DNA from 3 places in the Pseudomonas sp. TE6288 genome. Region 2 is predicted to be linked to each of the others. Evidence: riboswitches for the same ligand, from Rfam matches in the RefSeq annotation. Region 2 holds a riboswitch; each other region holds the start of a gene.

Region 1 (5,679 bases), on a different contig from region 2:
TACATGCTCTGTGGCTCGCGGGCGAAGTAGTGGAAGTCGTAGGCGCTCTGCCAGTCATCCGCCACCGTCACCCCCGGAGCCATCGCTTGCGCGGCCGCCCGCAGCCTTTCCCGGCTGAAGGTACGCGCCGGCGGGGCGTGTGCTTCAAGGATGCGGCTGTCGCCGTCGGCGCTGCGGGCCACTGCATAGGTGACGTCGGCCAGGCGTTGCCATTGCAACTCCACTGCGGTGAACCCGGTTTCGTCGCGCAAGCGGGCCAGTGCCGTGGCAATCGGCAGTTGCAGGTCGGTGGCACGCAGCGGCGCTTGTTGCAAGGCGATCTGCGAGCGGCTGTCGGTCACGCCCCAGGGGCGCATCGACATCAACCCGCTGAACACCCACAGCACCAGCACCCCACCGAACAGCAGCCCGCCGATGTGGTGCCAGCGCAACCAGCCGCCGGGGTAGGGGCTGCACGATCCGCTGCGGTAGCGTTTGCGCAGCCGCAGGCGCAGGATGCCCACCGCGATGCCCATGAGCGCCATCAGCGTGCCGAGCAGTGAAAGGCCGATCACCAGGGTGCGCCAGCCATTGTCGAAGCCCAGGCCGCCACGCAACGGATAGAGCCAGTGCAACCAGGCACCGATCCAATTCCAGGCGCGCTCGCGGCCGCTCGCATCGCGCACCACCTCGCCGGTGCGTCCGGACAGGTACAGCCAGGTGCCGGCCGCATCGTCCACTTGCACCCGGTGCAAGGGGCGATCGCTGTCCAGGGCCCGGGAGTGGGTCCACATGTCCTCGTCCAGCGTGCCCTGGTAAGCCAATGCCGCGCTGCCGGCGTACTGCCGGGCATTGGCCAGGGCCCAGGCCGCGTCGGCGTTGGCCAGGGGCTCGCCGTTGGCTGCATCGAGGGTGACGCGGCGACCGTCCGCCAGCTCCAGCAAATAGTACGGTTGCCAGCCCAGGCTGGTCAGGCGCAACGCCTTCAACGGCTGCTCAGCCCATTGCGCCGGCAACTCGGCGCAGCATCCCGCCGGCAAGGCCGGCAGGTGGGCCAGGCGCTCGGCCGTGGTCAGCTTGGGGTAGCCGATATACAGCATGACCACCCCGGAGACGAACCACAGCGCCATGAACAGGCAGGCGACGATGCCCAGCCAGCGATGCCACAGGTACAGCTGGCGCTTCAGGCCCATCAGTAGCGCCACTGCACAGCGACTTCCAGGCTGCGCGGCTCACCCAGGTAGTACTGGGTGTTGGTCTGGTGAATGAAGCGGGCGTAGACCTCGTCGGTGAGGTTGCGCAGGCGGGCGCTGAGTTGCACGTGCTGGTCCAGGTCGTGGGTCATCGACAGCCCGTAGACGGTGTACGAAGGCACCCACTGGGTGTTGGCGGTGTTGGCGTAGACCGCCGAGACGTAGCGGGCGTCGGCGCCGACCTGCCAGCCCGGCGCCAGGTCGTAGGTCAGCCAGAGGTTGGCCACCCGGTCGGGGATGTTCACCGGATTCTTGCCCTTGCGCGAGTAAACCACGCCGCCGATGGTCTCGTTGAACTCGTCGTATTCGGCGTTGACCCAGCTGAAGTTGCCCGCTGCCAGCAGCTTGGGCGTGACCTTGAACGACGCCGCCAGCTCGATGCCGGTGGAGGTCTGCTGGCCGGCCTGCTCGGTGGTGTTGGGCACGGTCGAGGAGGGCACCGAGATGTTCTTGCGCACGATGCGGTAGGCCGCCGCCGTGGCCGAGCCGCGCCCGTCGAGGAAGTCGACCTTGCTGCCCACTTCCACCTGCCTGCCGGTGCTCAGGTCGAAGTCGCCGACCTGGCTGATCGACGCGCCGGTAAGCGAGCCCCCTGGCGGCTCGGCCGAGGTACTGTACTGGGTGTAAAGGCTGACATTGGAGGTCAGGTCATAGACCAGCCCCAGGCGCCCGGTGAAGGCATCCCAGCGCCGATTCAGCTTGGCCCGGGTCACGTGGTCGACCACGTCGAAGTCGATATGGTCGTAGCGCAGCGCGGTGACCAGCGACAGCTGGTCGGTCAGGCGGGTACGGTTTTCGACAAAGCCCGCAGTGGTGTCGGTGGTGGTGCTGCGCCCCTTGGCGCGTGGAGCGTCCATGCCAGAGATGTCGAGGAAGTGGTCAGATTTGAAATTGCTTGGGTTAATGGACAACGGGTAGGCGGTCTGCTGGTTGCGGTTGTAGTCCATACCGAACGCCCAGTCGCTGGCCAGGCCGAACAGCTGGCCCTGGTGGGTCAGCTCGACGCGGTTGCCGTTGACCTCCTGGTCGTGGCGCTGGCGGTAGCCGCCGGAGCGGGCGATGGCGGTGTTGCCGGGGGTGTAGCGGTACACCTCGAGGTTGCGGTAATCGCGCTGGCCGTTGTAGTGGTAGAAGGTGTTGCGCAACTGGTTGCTGTCGTCGATGCGGTAGTCGGTGATCGAGCGCAGCCAGCGGGTGCGCTGCTCGTAGCGGCCGTCCTCGACGTTGTAGTTGTCGAAACGGTGATGCTTGTCGATGTGCAGGGTGCCGCTGGCCGGTTGCAGCACCGGCGCGCCCCAGTAGGGGCTGTCTTCCTTCTCTTCGAGGTACTCGATGGCCAGGGTGTGCGACAGCTGGTCGTTGATGTCGCTGAGCAGCGAGAAGGCCAGGTTGCCGGCACCGTTCTCCTGGCGGTCGATGTAGCCATTGGTACTGGTGCGGCTGTAGTCGAGCCGCGCGTAGTGGCGCGGGCCGTCGCCGCTGTTGAGCGCCTTGTTGAAGCCGACCGAGGTTTCCATGGTGTCGTAGCGGCCGTAGCTGACGCGGCCTTCGAAGGTGTCCTCGTCGCGGTTGGCCAGCTTGGTGATCATGTTCAGGCTGCCGCCCACGGCGCCGCTGCCGTTGAGGAACGACGACGGCCCGCCGAGCAGTTCGACACGGTCGTAGATCCATGCCCCGACCGGGCGCCCGGCGGCGCCGTACTGCAGGTTGATGCCGTTGAACAACTGGCTGACCTGGGCACCGTTGAAACCACGGTACGACACGTAGCCGCCCCAGCCGGGCGGTGCCGAGGCGTTGACCCCGGGCAGGGCGTTGGCGGCGTCCTGGAAGTTGCGCGCGCCGATGCGTTCCATGGTCTTGCGGTCGGCGACGCTGACCGAGGCCGGGTTTTCGCGGGCGCTGAGGTTGAGCCGCGAGCCGCTTTCGATAGGCCGGTCGAGGTCCAGGGTGGTGGCTTCTTTGGTGGCGGCGGTGGCCGTGACGTTGCTGGCGGGCAGGGTCAGGGTGTCATCCTGCGCCCAGGCGCAGGTTGCGCTGCCAACGAGCAGCGCCAAAGTGGTCATGCGGAACATGCAAGGCTTCCTGGCTGAAATCGGTGGGCGCACGCCCGCTGCCGATCAGGCGGCACTCGGGCGTGGCGATGTCAGAACGCGAGAAGCGAAGCGGGGGAGGCGCGGGGATTGACCAGGGGCCAGCGCTGCTTGGGCAGGGTCGGCGCGGGTTGTCTGGGTAAGGGTTTGCTCGACTCCCCGGCGAGCAGGGCCAGCAGGCCGAAGAACACCGCCAGCAGGGTGGCGCTGAACAGGCTGGCGATCACGCAGTCGCCGCCGGCGGGCAGCACCGGGTCGGTGATGTCCTGGTCGCCCTTGAACACGCCGCTGCTGTCGGCCGCGCACCAGGCGGCGTCATCCAGGCCGGCCAGGCGAAAGCCTGCCATCTGTCCATGGCCCATGGCGCACAGCAACGAGCCGAACAGGATGCTGAAATACAGCACCCAGGCGACTTGCGATCGTGTGTGGCGGGCCAGCTTCATCGGCAAAGCTCGAAGGGAATGGGAATGGGTTAGGCGTGCGGATTCTACAACTTTTGACACATCTGACTAGAGTGTTCCGGCGATAAAAAACATTCGAAACGATTCGCTCGCCTCGCTTGACGCCCATTGGCCCCAGGTGTTCAGATGCCGACCGATTTCAGGTGCCCCATGCCGTCGCGCACGGGGTGAAACGGGAAACCGGTACGCGCTTCGCGCCAGTCCGGTGCTGCCCCCGCAACGGTATGCAAGTGATGCCTTCGACAGACCACTGTGGCCCGCGCGTCATGGGAAGGTGAAGACATCTAGGCTTTGCACGGAAAGTGCCTGCGCGACGATCATGCTGCGTTGAAAACAGGCTGGTGCGCCAGCCCGGTCGGAATGCTCATTGACAACCAGTCAAGTCGGGCGCGACCCCGGCCGTTCCTCGCCTGTTTTCGCCTTGCCTGATCGCCGCTCGGCGACTTTCCGTACGAACCCTTGTCTTGCGAGCCCGGAGACCGGCCTGGAATGTTGTAGGCAAACTCCTGCGGTGGGCGGGCATGGGCCGGTATTGGCGTGTGCGCGATCCGTGCTCCTGCGTGCTTCTGCGAAAGTCACTTTCGAGAAGAGCATGATTGCTGTGATTCACTCCCGACGTCGTTTCCCCAAGGCCCGGACCTTGTTCCTGGGCTGCCTGGCCAGCCCCCTGGCACTGGCCGAAAACACCCCCCTGATCCTCGACCAGCAGATCGTCGCCGCGCCGTCGGTGGAGTCGACCACGGTCGCCGCCATGGCCCAGTACGGCAGCAAGGTTGAGATCGTCAGCCGCGAGCAGATCGAGCGCGCCGGCCCCGGCGCCGACATCACCCGGGTGATGCAGATGTTCATCCCCGGCTTCTACGTCGCGCCGAAGAACGGCCCGTTCGACTACGGCACCTACTCGCTGCTCGGCGGGCGCAACGACGACACCCTGATCCTGCTCGACGGTGTACGCCTGAACAACCGCCTGTACGGCGGCCTGTACCTGGACACCCTGCCGGCCAACGCGGTGGAGCGCATCGAGGTGCTCAAGGGCGGCCAGAGCCTGTTGTTCGGCACCCAGGCCGTGGCGGGGGTGATCAATATCGTCACCCGCAGCCCGCAACGCCGTCAGGCTTCAGGTGAGGTCAACCTGGGCCTGGACAGCTTCGCCGGCAGCAGCAAGGACGCCCGCGTCGAGCGGATCTTCAGCAATGGCTTCGGCGACCTGGGCCTGCTGGCCTATGTCAGTCACAACGTCTCCGACGGTTACCAGCCGTTTCGCAACCGCGACTACAGCGGCAACGTCAGCGACAAGAAGCGCGGCTACGAGGTGACCACCTTCGGCGGCAAGGCGATCCAGGCCTTCGGCGACGATGCGCGGCTGGAGCTGTTCTACCAGTACACCGACGCCAACCTCGATTTCGCCCGACCGGTGAACAATTACAAGACCACCAATGACCGCGTGCAGCAGATCGCCACGGCCACCTTCGAACAGCGCATCAGCGAACGCCTGAGCTACTTCGTCAAGGGCCACGTCAACGACTGGGACACTCGCTACACGCGCATCAACAACCGCGCCGACGGCTCCCGCGACGTGGTCAACCACAACGACTACTGGGGCTTCACCGATTGGGGCGTGCAGGCCGAGGGCAAGGCCGAGCTCGACGGCGGCCACGTGCTGGTGTTCGGTTCCGACAACCAGTGGTTCAAGGGCCAGGACGACGTGCTGGTGATCGACGACAACGAGGCCCAGGCCAATGCGTTGTACGCCCAACTGCGGCCCAGGATCGAGGCCTTGCCCAACTGGCACCCGAGCCTCGGCCTGCGCCACGAGGCCATGAGCGGCGGCGACAGCGCCACCGTCGGCATGCTCACCTCGCTGTACGACCTGAACGACAACTGGCAACTGCGCGG
Region 2 (5,679 bases):
GGACCTTCAAGCTCGACGGCGAGCTGGCCCATGCGCGCAACTGCGAGAACGTGGCCAACTTCGACAAAGGCAATTCCACCCTGGTGCAGCTGCGCGTGGAGGAATACGCCGGTTTCATCTTCATCAACATGGACAACGACGCAGGCTCCGTCGAAGACCAGCTGCCGGGCATGCAGAAGCGCATGCGCGAAGCCTGCGCGGTGATCGACGACCTGCACCTGGCCGCGCGCTTCGTCAGCGACACTCCGGCCAACTGGAAATCCATCGTCGACAACTACCTGGAGTGCTACCACTGCGCCCCGGCCCACCCTGGCTTCTCCGATTCGGTGGACGTCGGCCAGTACAGCCACAGCCTGCACGGCAACTGGACCCTGCAATATGGCCTGGCCAAACCGTCGGAGCAGTCATTCACCTTCGACGAGTCGGTGAAAGACCCGTCCTTCGCCGGCTTCTGGGCCTGGCCGTGCACCATGTTCAACGTACCGCCAGGGGCCAACTTCATGACCGTGATCTACGAGTTCCCGGTCGATGCCGAGACCACCCTGCAGCACTACGACATCTACTTCCTCAACAAGGAGCTCAGCGAAGAGCAGCACAAGCTGATCGACTGGTACCGCGAAGTGTTCCGCCCCGAGGACCTGCGCCTGGTCGAGAGCGTGCAGAAAGGCCTGAAGTCCCGCGGCTACCGTGGCCAGGGCCGGATCATGGTCGACGCCCAGCGCAGCGGCGTCAGCGAGCACGGCATCGCCCACTTCCACAACCTGATCGCGGTCGCCCACCTGGACGACTGAACACACGCCAGCTCCCCGCCCCGCGCCAGGGCCTGGCGCGGGGCTTTGTTGTCGAGGTACGCCATGGCCAAGCAATACGAGATGTTCAAGGTGCGCGTGACCGGTGTGGAACAGGCCACGCCGCAGATCAAGCGCTTCACCCTGGCCCGCGCCGACGGCGCCGCCCTGCCCGCCTTCAGCGGCGGCAGCCACGTGATCGTGCAGATGCAGTCGCCCTGCGGCAGCCAGTTCAGCAATGCCTACTCGCTGATGAGCGACCCGCGTCAATTGCACAGCTACCAGATCGGCGTGCGGCTCGAGGAGCAGTCCAAGGGCGGATCGGCGTTCATGCACAACCAGGTAGCGGTGGGCAGCGAGCTGACCATCTCCACCCCCATCAACCTGTTCGCCCTGGACGCCGATGCCGGGCGCCATGTGCTGATCGCCGGCGGCATCGGCATTACCCCGTTCCTGGCGCAGTTGCACGAGCTGGAAGGGGGCGCCACCCCCTACGAGCTGCACTACGCCTTCCGCGCCCCGGAACACGGCGCCTTCCAGGGCGACCTGGAACAAGGCCCGCATGCCGGCAACACGCGGTTCTACATCGACAGCCTGGACCGCAAGCTCGACCTCGCCGCGCTGTGCGCGGGCCTGGCCGATGACGCCCACCTCTATGTGTGCGGGCCCAAACCGCTGATCGACGCGGTGATCGCCACCGCCGCCGCCGCTGGCATCGCCGAATCGCGGGTGCACTGGGAACAGTTCGCCGCCGCCGCGCCGGCCACAGGTGCGGCCTTCACCGTGGTGCTGGCCCGTTCAGGCACCGAGCTGGCAGTCGAGGCAGGCATGACCATCCTGCAGGCCATCGAGATGTCCAAGGCCGCGAAGGTCGAGTGCCTGTGCCGCGAAGGCGTGTGTGGCACCTGCGAGACGGCGATCCTCGAAGGCGAGGCCGAGCATTTCGACCAATACCTCAGCGACGAGGAAAAGGCCGCGCAGCAGAGCATGATGCTGTGCGTGTCGCGGGCGCGCTCGGCGCGGTTGGTGCTGGATCTCTGAAGTCAGATCGCGTCCCAACGGGGCGAACGATGCCATCGCGGCGCAGGCCCGCTCCAGGAATAGCGCATGAGCTGGAGCGAGCGTGCCGCGATGGCGTCAGGCGCCTCGATGTAAATGCAGGCCAGTGGATTGAAAAATTGTTATGAGATAACATTTTACTTCCACTGTTTGCGACTTTTTTCAATGGCCAGCCCCCAACTCCCCCAACGCCTGCAAAGCATCGACGCCCTGCGTGGCCTGGTGATCCTGTTCATGCTGCTGGATCACGTGCGCGAAACGTTCTTCCTGCACCGCCAGGTCAGCGACCCGATGACCATCGACGCCACCGAACCCAGCCTGTTCGCCAGCCGCACCCTGGCGCACCTCTGCGCGCCGGTGTTCGTGCTGCTTACCGGGCTATCGGCCTGGTTGTATGGCGAAAAGCACCAGGGCCGTGGCGATGTCTCGGTGTTCCTGTTCAAGCGCGGTCTGTTCCTGGTGGTGCTGGAATTCACCCTGGTCAACTTCGCCTGGACCTTCCAGTTGCCTCCGAGCGTGATCTACCTGCAGGTGATCTGGGCCATCGGCCTGAGCATGCTCGCCCTGTCACTGCTGGTGTGGCTGCCGCGCCCGGCGCTGCTCGCCCTCGGCGCGCTGATCGTCGCCGGTCACAACCTGCTCGATGGCCTGCACTTCGGGCCGAAATCGGCGCTGCATGTGCCATGGGCGATCCTGCATGAGCGCAGTTGGCTGGAGGTAGGCGAACATCTGCGCCTGCGCACGTCCTACCCGCTGTTGCCGTGGATCGGCGTGATCGCCCTGGGTTATGGGCTCGGGCCGTGGTTTGCCCGGGGCAGCGACGCCGGCAAGCGCCAGCAGCGTCTGCTATGGGCCGGCGCGGGCCTGCTGCTTGGGTTCGTCGCGCTGCGCCTGCTCAATGGCTACGGCGAAGCCCCCTGGAGCCTCTACGCCCGCGTCGGGCAGACGCTGATGAGCTTCTTCAATATCACCAAATACCCACCGTCGCTGCTGTTCCTGGCCCTGACCCTTGGCGTCGGCCTGCTCCTGCTGCGCGGCTTCGAGCGTGCCGGCGACGCCCGCTGGATCGGCCCGCTTGCGGTGTTTGGCGCAGCGCCGATGTTCTTCTACCTGCTGCACCTGTATGCGCTCAAGCTGCTGTACGTGGCCTGCGTGGCACTGTTTGGCCTGAACCAGGGCCGCTATTTCGGTTTCGATGGCATCGGGGCGGTATGGCTGACCGCCGTGCTGCTGCCACTTGTCCTGTACCTGCCGGTGCGCTGGTTCGCCCGGCTGAAAGCGCGACGGCGCGATATCGCCTGGCTCAAGTACCTGTAAAAGCGTTTTCACCCGACAGCCCGATGGTCTACCATGCCGCCCGCCGGTTTCCACACGGAATCAAAAGGGAATCCCGGGCTCGCCACTGGCGATCCAAAGGGAACTGCCCCCGCAACTGTAGGTGCCGAGCCTGCGCCATCGATGCCACTGGGTCTGCCGACCCGGGAAGGCTGGCGCCGGCCTGGACGCACCAGTCAGGAGACCTGCCGGCACGCATTCACCAACCGGCGGGGTGTCCGGGATGGTCATCCGCCCTGGCCGCGTGCTTGCGCAGGCTGCCGGGCGATGCCTGTCCGTGGGCCATTCCGTGCACCACCCAGGAGATCGCCCCACCATGCCGCACCGCCTCGCCGCCCTCCTCGCCGGCCTGTCCCTGTCGGGCCTGGCCCACGCCAGCGCCACCCAGTACCCGCTGACCGTCGACAACTGCGGCATGCCGCAGACCTTCACCCAGGCCCCGCAACGGGCGGTGACCGTCGGCCAGGCCGGCACCGAGCTGCTCTATGCCCTGGGCCTCGGTGAGCGGCTGGCGGGCACCTCGCTGTGGTTCAACAACGTGCTGCCGGAATTCAAGACGCAGAACGACAAGGTCCCGCGTCTGGCCGACAACGAACCGAGCTTCGAGGCGGTGGTCGGCAAACGTCCGCAACTGGTGACGGCGCAGTTCGAGTGGATGATCGGCGCCCAGGGCGCGGTCGGCACCCGCGAGCAGTTCCAGGAGCTGGGCATCCCCACCTACCTGCTGCCCTCGGACTGCGAGGGCAAGGACAACCTGGTGGGCGCCGACGGCACCCGCCTGCAGCCGTTCAAGGTGCAGAGCATCTACAAGAGCGTCAGCCAGCTGGCCGAGATCTTCGACGTGCAGGAACGTGGCGCGCGCCTGAATGCCGAGCTCCAGGGCCAGCTGGAACAGGCCAGGCAGCGCCTGGCCGGCCAGGACCTGGCGCACACCAGCGCGCTGTTCTGGTTTTCCAGCGCCGACCTCAAGACCGACCCCTATGTCGCCGGCCGCCAGGGCGTGGCCGACTACATGCTGCAGACCCTCGGCGTGCGCAACGTGGTCGAATCCAGCGAAGAATGGCCTACCGTGGGCTGGGAGACCCTGGCCAGGGCCAACCCCACCTGGCTGATCGTCGCGCGCATGGACCGCCGTCGCTACCCGGCCGACGATTACCAGAAAAAACTCGACTTCCTGCGCAGCGACCCGGTCACGCGCAATATGGACGCGGTCAAGCACGGCCGCATCATCGTCCTCGATGCCGACGCCATGCAGGCCGGCATACGCCTGTTCCGCGGCCTGGACGTGCTGTCCAGCGCCTTCGCCAGCGGTAAAGCACCCCAGCCATGAGCCGCCTGCTGCCCATCAGCCTCTTTGCCTTGCTCGCCCTGTGCCTGGCCATGCTTGCCGGGATTGCCATCGGCGAGACCCGAGTCGGCGCCGAGGCGATCTGGCAGGTGCTGGCCAACCAGCTGTGGCAGGCCGGCCATGCCGTCGACCCGATCGACGCCGGCATCGTCTGGAACTACCGCCTGCCGCGCACCCTGGTCGCCGCCGCTTGTGGCGCGGGCCTGGCGACCTGCGGGGTGATCCTCCAGGCGCTGCTGCGCAACCCGCTGGCCGAACCGTACCTGCTGGGCCTGTCGGCAGGTGCCTCGACCGGTGCGGTGGCGGTGGGGTTGTTCGGCCTGGGCGGCGCGGTGCTGTCGCTGTCGGCAGGCGCCTTCATCGGCGCGCTGGCGGCGTTCGCCCTGGTGCTGCTGCTGTCGCACGCCAGTGGCAGCCGCCATGACAACGCCCAGGTGATCCTCGCCGGCATCGCCGGCTCGCAGCTGTTCAACGCGCTCACCGCCTTTCTCATCACCAAGTCGGCCACCGCCGAGCAGGCCCGCGGCATCCTGTTCTGGCTGTTGGGCAACCTCAGCGGCGTGCGCTGGCCGTCGGTGTGGCTGGCGGTGCCGGTCGCTCTGTTCGGCCTCGCGATATGCCTGTGGCAACGCCGGGCACTGGACGCCTTTACCTTCGGTGCCGACTCGGCGGCCTCGCTGGGCGTACCGGTGCGCCGTACACAGCTGCTGCTGATCAGCTGCGCGGCGCTGGTCACCGCGGTGATGGTGTCCATCGTCGGCGCCATCGGCTTCGTCGGCCTGGTCATCCCCCACGCCTTGCGCCTGCTGCTCGGCCCCGGGCATAGCCGCCTGCTGCCGGCCAGTGCCCTGGGCGGTGCGCTGTTCCTGATTATCGCCGACATCCTCTCGCGCACCCTGATCGCCGGCCAAGTGATCCCGGTGGGCGTGGTCACGGCCTTGATCGGCGCACCGGTGTTCGCGCTGATCCTGATCAGCCGCCGGGGGCGCCCATGAGCGTGATGACCACCATCGCCGACGCGCCGCTCACCTGCCAAGGGCTCAGCCTGCGCCTGGGCGGACGCGACGTGCTGCAGGGTGTCGACCTGAGCGTGATGCCCGGCGAAACCCTCGGCGTGGTCGGCCCCAACGGCTCGGGCAAGTCCACCCT
Region 3 (5,679 bases), on a different contig from region 2:
GCGCCACTGGGCCCGGCCGGGACGAAACGCCCGGCCAGCGCGGCCAGCAGGCCGTCGATCTCGGCGGCGCCACAGGCGTCCAGGTCCGGCGCGATCTGTTCGACCAGCGCCTGCAACACCTCGCGTACCGGTGCCCAGCCGTCTTCATCCGGCAACGCCGCAGCCCCTTGCAATGCCTGCTCGATCAATGTCAGCGCGAGGCACTCCAGACGCTCACGGGTATCACCACAGGTGCGCCATGCGCTGTTGTCGAGTTGCAGCAGCAGGCCCGGGCGCGGCCCGTCCCAGGCCTGCCCCAGGTCGCAGTCCAACGGATCGAAGCCCAACGCCAAGGCCTTGGCCAGCACGCGAATCAGGCTGGCATTGCCGCCCTTGCCATCCCCCCGCGCCACCCGCACCAGGGCCAGCAGCGTGTCGCTGCGCAGGCGCCCCTGGGGCGACTGGCCGAACACATGCAGGCCATCGCGGATCTGCGACTCCTTGAGGTCGCACAGGTAGGTATCCAGGCGCGGCAACCACACCGCAGCATCCTCCAACTGCCCTTCAAGCTGCAGTTCGCGGTCGATGTGGTTGGCCTTGACCAGTGCGAGGATGTCGCGCTGCAACTCGTTGGCGCGACGTGGATCGAGCAACTGCGCTTCGTAGTACTCGTCGGCCAGCTGTTCCAGGTGGCGCAGCGGGCCGTAGGTCTCGGCGCGGGTCAATGGCGGCATCAGGTGGTCGATGATCACCGCCTGGGTGCGTCGCTTGGCCTGGGCGCCCTCGCCCGGATCGTTGACGATAAATGGATAGATGTTGGGCAGCGGCCCGAGCAACGCGTCCGGCCAGCATTCGGCGGACAGCCCCACGCCCTTGCCTGGCAGCCATTCCAGATTGCCGTGCTTGCCGACATGGATCAGCGCATCGGCGGCGTAGCCGTTGCGCAACCAGAAGTGGAACGCCAGGTAGCCGTGCGGCGGCACCAGGTCCGGGTCGTGGTACACGGCGCTGTGGTCCACCTGGTAGCCCCGCGCCGGCTGGATGCCGACGAAGGTCAGGCCGTAGCGCAAGCCGGCGACCATCATGCGCCCGCTGCGGAACATCGGGTCCTGCTCGGGCGGCCCCCAGCGCTCCAGCACGGCGCGCTGGTTGGCCTCGGGCAACGCGGCGAAGGCGCTGTGGTAGTCGGCCAGGGCCAGGCTCTGGGCGCAAGGGCGCTGGTCAAGGTGATCGAGGTCGTTGGTGACACCGCCAAGCAACTGATGGATCAACTCGGTGCCGCTGTCGGGCAGGCCGGCTACCGGGTAACCCTGCGCCTGCAGGGCCTTGAGGATATTCAACGCCGCGCCTGGGGTGTCGAGGCCGACACCATTGCCGATGCGCCCGTCGCGAGTCGGGTAGTTGGCCAGCACCAGGGCCACGCGCTTCTCCTGGTTGTCCAGGCGCGCCAGTGTCACCCAGCGCCGCGCCAGTTCAGCGACGAAATCCATGCGTTCGGGGTGGGCGCGGTAGCAGACCACGTCGGACTGGCTGCGCTCACTGCGCCAGGCCAGGTCCTTGAAGCTCACCGGCCGGGTGATGATGCGCCCGTCCAGCTCGGGCAAGGCGATGTGCATCGCCAGGTCGCGGGCGCCGAGGCCCTGCTCGCTTTGCTCCCAGCCGGGCTGGTTGTCCTGGGCGCAGATCGCCTGCAACACCGGCACGTCGCGACGCAGCGGGCGCAGATTGGGCTGTTCGGGGCTGGACAGGGCAAAACCTGTGGTGTTGATCACCACCTCGGCCTGCACTTCGTCGAGCCAGGCCTCGACCTGGTCCAGGCACGCGCGTTCCTTGAGGCTGGCCACGGCGATCGGTAAGGGATTCAAGCCGCAAGCCTGCAGGCGCTGGCAGAACACATCGATGAAGGCGGTGTTGGCTGCCTGCAGGTGGGAGCGATAAAACAGCAGCGGCGCCACTGGATACTCCGGATGCCATTCGGCGTACCAGTCCTCGAGCCGTGCGCTGGCCTTGGCCGGGTGGTAGACCACCGTGCGCGGCAAAGGCTGCGGCTCGTCCCAGGGGTAGGCGCGCCCCAGCCACTGGCTGGCCAGGCAGTTGAACAGGTTCAGTGCATTGGCCTTGCCACCCTGGCGCAGGAAATGCCAGAGGCGCTCGGCCTGTTCACCGCCCACCGTGCCCAGTCCGGTCAGCTCCGGGTCGGGACGGTCGTCGCCGGGTACCAGGATCAGCTGTACGCCACGGGCCGCCAACTCGACCAGTTGTTCGACACCATAGCGCCAGTAACCGACACCGCCATGCAGCGACACCAGGATCACCTTGGCATGGCGCAGCACCTGGTCGACATACAGGTCGACCGAGGCATGGTTCTGCACCTGCATCGGGTTGGCCAGGCGCACGCTGGGGAAATCCGCCGGCAACTGCTCGGCGGTTTCGGCAAGCAGCGCCAGGTGTGAATCACCGCTGCAGAGGATCACCAGTTCGGCGGGGGTCTGGCCGAGGTCGGCGATGCTGTCGTCCGGCACAAAGCCGCCGGGCTGGGTCCGCAGCAGGTGCATGGGTCAGGCGCCCAGGGCCTGGCGCAGGCGCGCTTCCAGCTGGGTCGCGTCCAGGTCCTGGCCGATCAGCACCAGGCGGGTGATCCGTGGCTCCTCGCTGCGCCATGCACGGTCGAAATGCTTGTCGAAGCGGGTGCCCACGCCCTGGATCAGCAGGCGCATCGGCTTGCCGGGAATGGCGGCGAAGCCCTTGGCGCGCAGGATGCCGAACTCGGTAACCAGTTGCGTCAAGGCATCGAGCAGCAGGCTTTCGTCAGCCTCGGGCAGGTCGATGGAGATCGAGTCGAAGGCGTCGTGGTCATGGTCGTCATGGTCATCGCCGTCGTGATGGCTGTCGTGGTGGGTGCGGCGGCCGTCGATATGCGCCTCGGACTCGGCGCCCACGCCCAGCAGCACCTCCAGTGGCAGGCGGCCGCTGCTGGCCTCGATCACCTTGACCGCCGGCGGCAGTTCCTCGGCCACTTCGGCACGGACCTTGGCCAGGCCCTCGGCATCGATCAGGTCGGCCTTGTTCAGTACCACCAGGTCGGCGCTGGCCAGTTGGTCGGCGAACAGTTCGTGCAGCGGCGACTCATGGTCGAGATTAGGGTCGAGCTTGCGCTGGGCATCGACCTGGTCCGGGTAGGCGGCAAAGGTACCGGCGGCCACGGCCGGGCTGTCGACCACGGTGATCACCGCGTCGACCGTGCAGGCGTTGCGGATTTCCGGCCACTGGAAGGCCTGTACCAGCGGCTTGGGCAAGGCCAGGCCGCTGGTTTCGATAAGGATATGGTCGAGGTCGCCGCGGCGCGCCACCAGCTCGCGCATCACCGGGAAGAACTCCTCCTGCACGGTGCAGCACAGGCAGCCATTGGCCAACTCGTAGACGCGGCCATTGGCCTCTTCCTCGGAGCAGCCGATGCTGCATTGCTTGAGGATCTCGCCATCGATGCCCAGCTCGCCGAACTCGTTGACGATCACCGCGATGCGGCGGCCCTGGGCGTTGTCGAGCATATGGCGCAGCAAGGTGGTCTTGCCCGAGCCGAGGAAGCCGGTAACGATGGTGACGGGGAGCTTGGCCAGTGTTTTCATGTCGCGATGCCCTTGGCAGCAATGGCGCGGGCATGCAGGACGACAGCCACGGCCCGTGTCGGCCTGGCTGTTTCGCCACCGGATCACCCCGCCCGGTTGAAAGTCGAAAACGTTGCGAGGCAGGTCTCCTGGCTTGCACCGCCGGCCATCAAAGCCGGTGGGATGGCGCCTTCCCGCGCGTGCGCAGTGGCTGTGCCGAACCCTTCAGTGCCTACAGTTGCGGGGGCAGCCGCGGCTTGTACCGCGTTCCCGTCTTAGCCCGGGCCAGCGCCCGGGAACCTCGAACCGGCAAGGCTACGCAGTGCCTGCCTGGCGGTCAACCGCCGCGGCGATTGACGCAGGCCCGGCCCCGTGATTTGCTAGCGCATTGCGTTCAGGTGCCCCCAACGGGGGTGAAACGGGAAACCGGTGCGTCGCGCCTCCTTGAAGAGGGCGACAAGGCCGGTGCTGCCCCCGCAACGGTAAGCGAGAGAAGCGTCCAGACCACTGTGCCCATCGTGCGGCATGGGAAGGTGGCGCTTGATCGATGGAGCCCCGCTCCACCTCGCCAGCCCGGAGACCGGCCTGACATGCTTGCAGAACACCCCGCGGTGGGCGGGCGCTGTCGTATCACCTGGGCCAGCCGTGCCCGGGGGCGTCGCGCCTGCCCGTTGCCACAACAAAAGCAGCAGAGGAACGCGTCATGCCCATCACCCACGCCAAACCCAGTATCGCCACCCCCGTCAGTCTCAGCCAGCGCCTGATCGTCGCGGTCGGCGCCAGCCTGCTGGGCCTGTGCCTGGTGTACTTCGCCGGTTTCTCGCACATCGAGGCGGTGCACAACGCCGCCCACGACACCCGCCACAGCGCCGCCTTCCCTTGCCACTGAGTACACCCGCATGATCACGCGCATCGCCCGTACCGCGGGTTTCAGCGGCCTGCTCGCCGCCCTGCTGCTGACCCTCCTGCAAAGCTTCTGGGTCGCCCCGTTGATTCTCCAGGCGGAAACCTATGAAACCGCCGCCCCCGCCGCTGAACATCATGAACATGGCGAGGCCGCCGCGCCTCATGAGCACAGCGCCGAGGCCTGGGCACCCGAAGATGGCTGGCAGCGTATCCTGTCCACCACCGGCGGCAACCTGGTGGTCGCCGTCGGCTTCGCCCTGATCCTCGCCGCCCTGTACAGCCTGCGCGCCCCAGGCCGGGTGGCCACTGGTGCGCTTTGGGGCCTGGCGGGCTTCGCCGTGTTCTGCCTGGCGCCGACCCTGGGCCTGCCACCGGAACTGCCTGGCACCGCCGCCGCCGACCTTGGCCAGCGCCAGACCTGGTGGATCGGCACCGCCGCCGCCACCGCCGCCGGCCTCGCGCTACTGGTGTTCGCCCAGCACTGGCTGTTCAAGGTGCTCGGCGTCGCCCTGCTGGTGATCCCGCACCTGATCGGCGCGCCACAGCCAGCGGTTCATGAAAGCCTGGCCCCCGAGGCGCTGGAGACCCAGTTCAAGATCGCTTCGTGGCTGACCAACGCCGCGTTCTGGGTGGCCCTGGGCCTGCTCAGCGCCTGGTTGTTCCGCCGCTCCAGCCAGCACTGATGGGCGACCTTGCTCCCCAGCCGGCGTTGTATGCCGGCTTTGGTTGCCGCCGTGGCTGCCCGGTCGAAACGCTCGCGGTGCTGCTGCGCCAGACCCTGACCAACCACGCCCTGCCCCTGTCGGCGCTGAAGGCAATCGCCAGCATCGAACCCAAGGCGCGCGAGCCCGGCCTGCTGGCACTGGCCGAGCGGCTCGGGTTGCCGTTCATCTGCTTCGACAGCAGCCACTTGTCGACCTACGAAGCGCTGCTCAGTCAGCGCTCGACAACGGTGTACGCCCAGACCGGCTGCTGGGGCGTCGCCGAAAGCGCAGCCCTGGCCCTGGCCGGCCGTACCGGCGTTGCGCCGCGCCTGCATGTGCCAAGGCAAAGGCTCGGCGGCGCTACCCTGGCCCTGGCCATCGGCGGATAATCCGCCTCTTTACCTGCAAGGAACCTCCATGACGGTCTATTTCATCGGTGCCGGCCCCGGCGATCCCGAGCTGATCACGGTCAAGGGCCAGCGCCT

The links. A riboswitch is a leader RNA that binds a small molecule or an ion and turns the genes downstream of it on or off. The one in region 2 is predicted to bind cobalamin.
Region 1: another riboswitch for cobalamin. It lies ahead of ACVWY1_RS01670 (TonB-dependent receptor plug domain-containing protein); the one in region 2 lies ahead of ACVWY1_RS12780 (ABC transporter substrate-binding protein).
Region 3: another riboswitch for cobalamin. It lies ahead of ACVWY1_RS19090 (CbtB domain-containing protein); the one in region 2 lies ahead of ACVWY1_RS12780 (ABC transporter substrate-binding protein).

What each region holds. Positions count from the first base shown of each region.
Region 1 covers NZ_JBSSEW010000001.1:375,872-381,550, reverse strand. Annotated here, with positions in the region: gene ACVWY1_RS01685 (PepSY domain-containing protein) at 1-1,166, opposite strand, end outside; gene ACVWY1_RS01680 (TonB-dependent receptor) at 1,172-3,304, opposite strand; gene ACVWY1_RS01675 (DUF2946 family protein) at 3,376-3,765, opposite strand; cobalamin riboswitch at 3,908-4,285, shown strand; gene ACVWY1_RS01670 (TonB-dependent receptor plug domain-containing protein) at 4,376-5,679, shown strand, end outside.
Region 2 covers NZ_JBSSEW010000010.1:228,505-234,183, reverse strand. Annotated here, with positions in the region: gene ACVWY1_RS12795 (aromatic ring-hydroxylating oxygenase subunit alpha) at 1-791, shown strand, start outside; gene ACVWY1_RS12790 (PDR/VanB family oxidoreductase) at 855-1,829, shown strand; gene ACVWY1_RS12785 (DUF1624 domain-containing protein) at 2,013-3,164, shown strand; cobalamin riboswitch at 3,192-3,389, shown strand; gene ACVWY1_RS12780 (ABC transporter substrate-binding protein) at 3,499-4,512, shown strand; gene ACVWY1_RS12775 (FecCD family ABC transporter permease) at 4,509-5,525, shown strand; gene ACVWY1_RS12770 (ABC transporter ATP-binding protein) at 5,540-5,679, shown strand, end outside.
Region 3 covers NZ_JBSSEW010000017.1:101,576-107,254, reverse strand. Annotated here, with positions in the region: gene cobN (cobaltochelatase subunit CobN) at 1-2,534, opposite strand, end outside; gene cobW (cobalamin biosynthesis protein CobW) at 2,538-3,605, opposite strand; cobalamin riboswitch at 3,707-3,903, opposite strand; cobalamin riboswitch at 3,965-4,187, shown strand; gene ACVWY1_RS19090 (CbtB domain-containing protein) at 4,288-4,473, shown strand; gene ACVWY1_RS19085 (CbtA family protein) at 4,484-5,173, shown strand; gene ACVWY1_RS19080 (cobalamin biosynthesis protein) at 5,173-5,583, shown strand; gene cobM (precorrin-4 C(11)-methyltransferase) at 5,612-5,679, shown strand, end outside.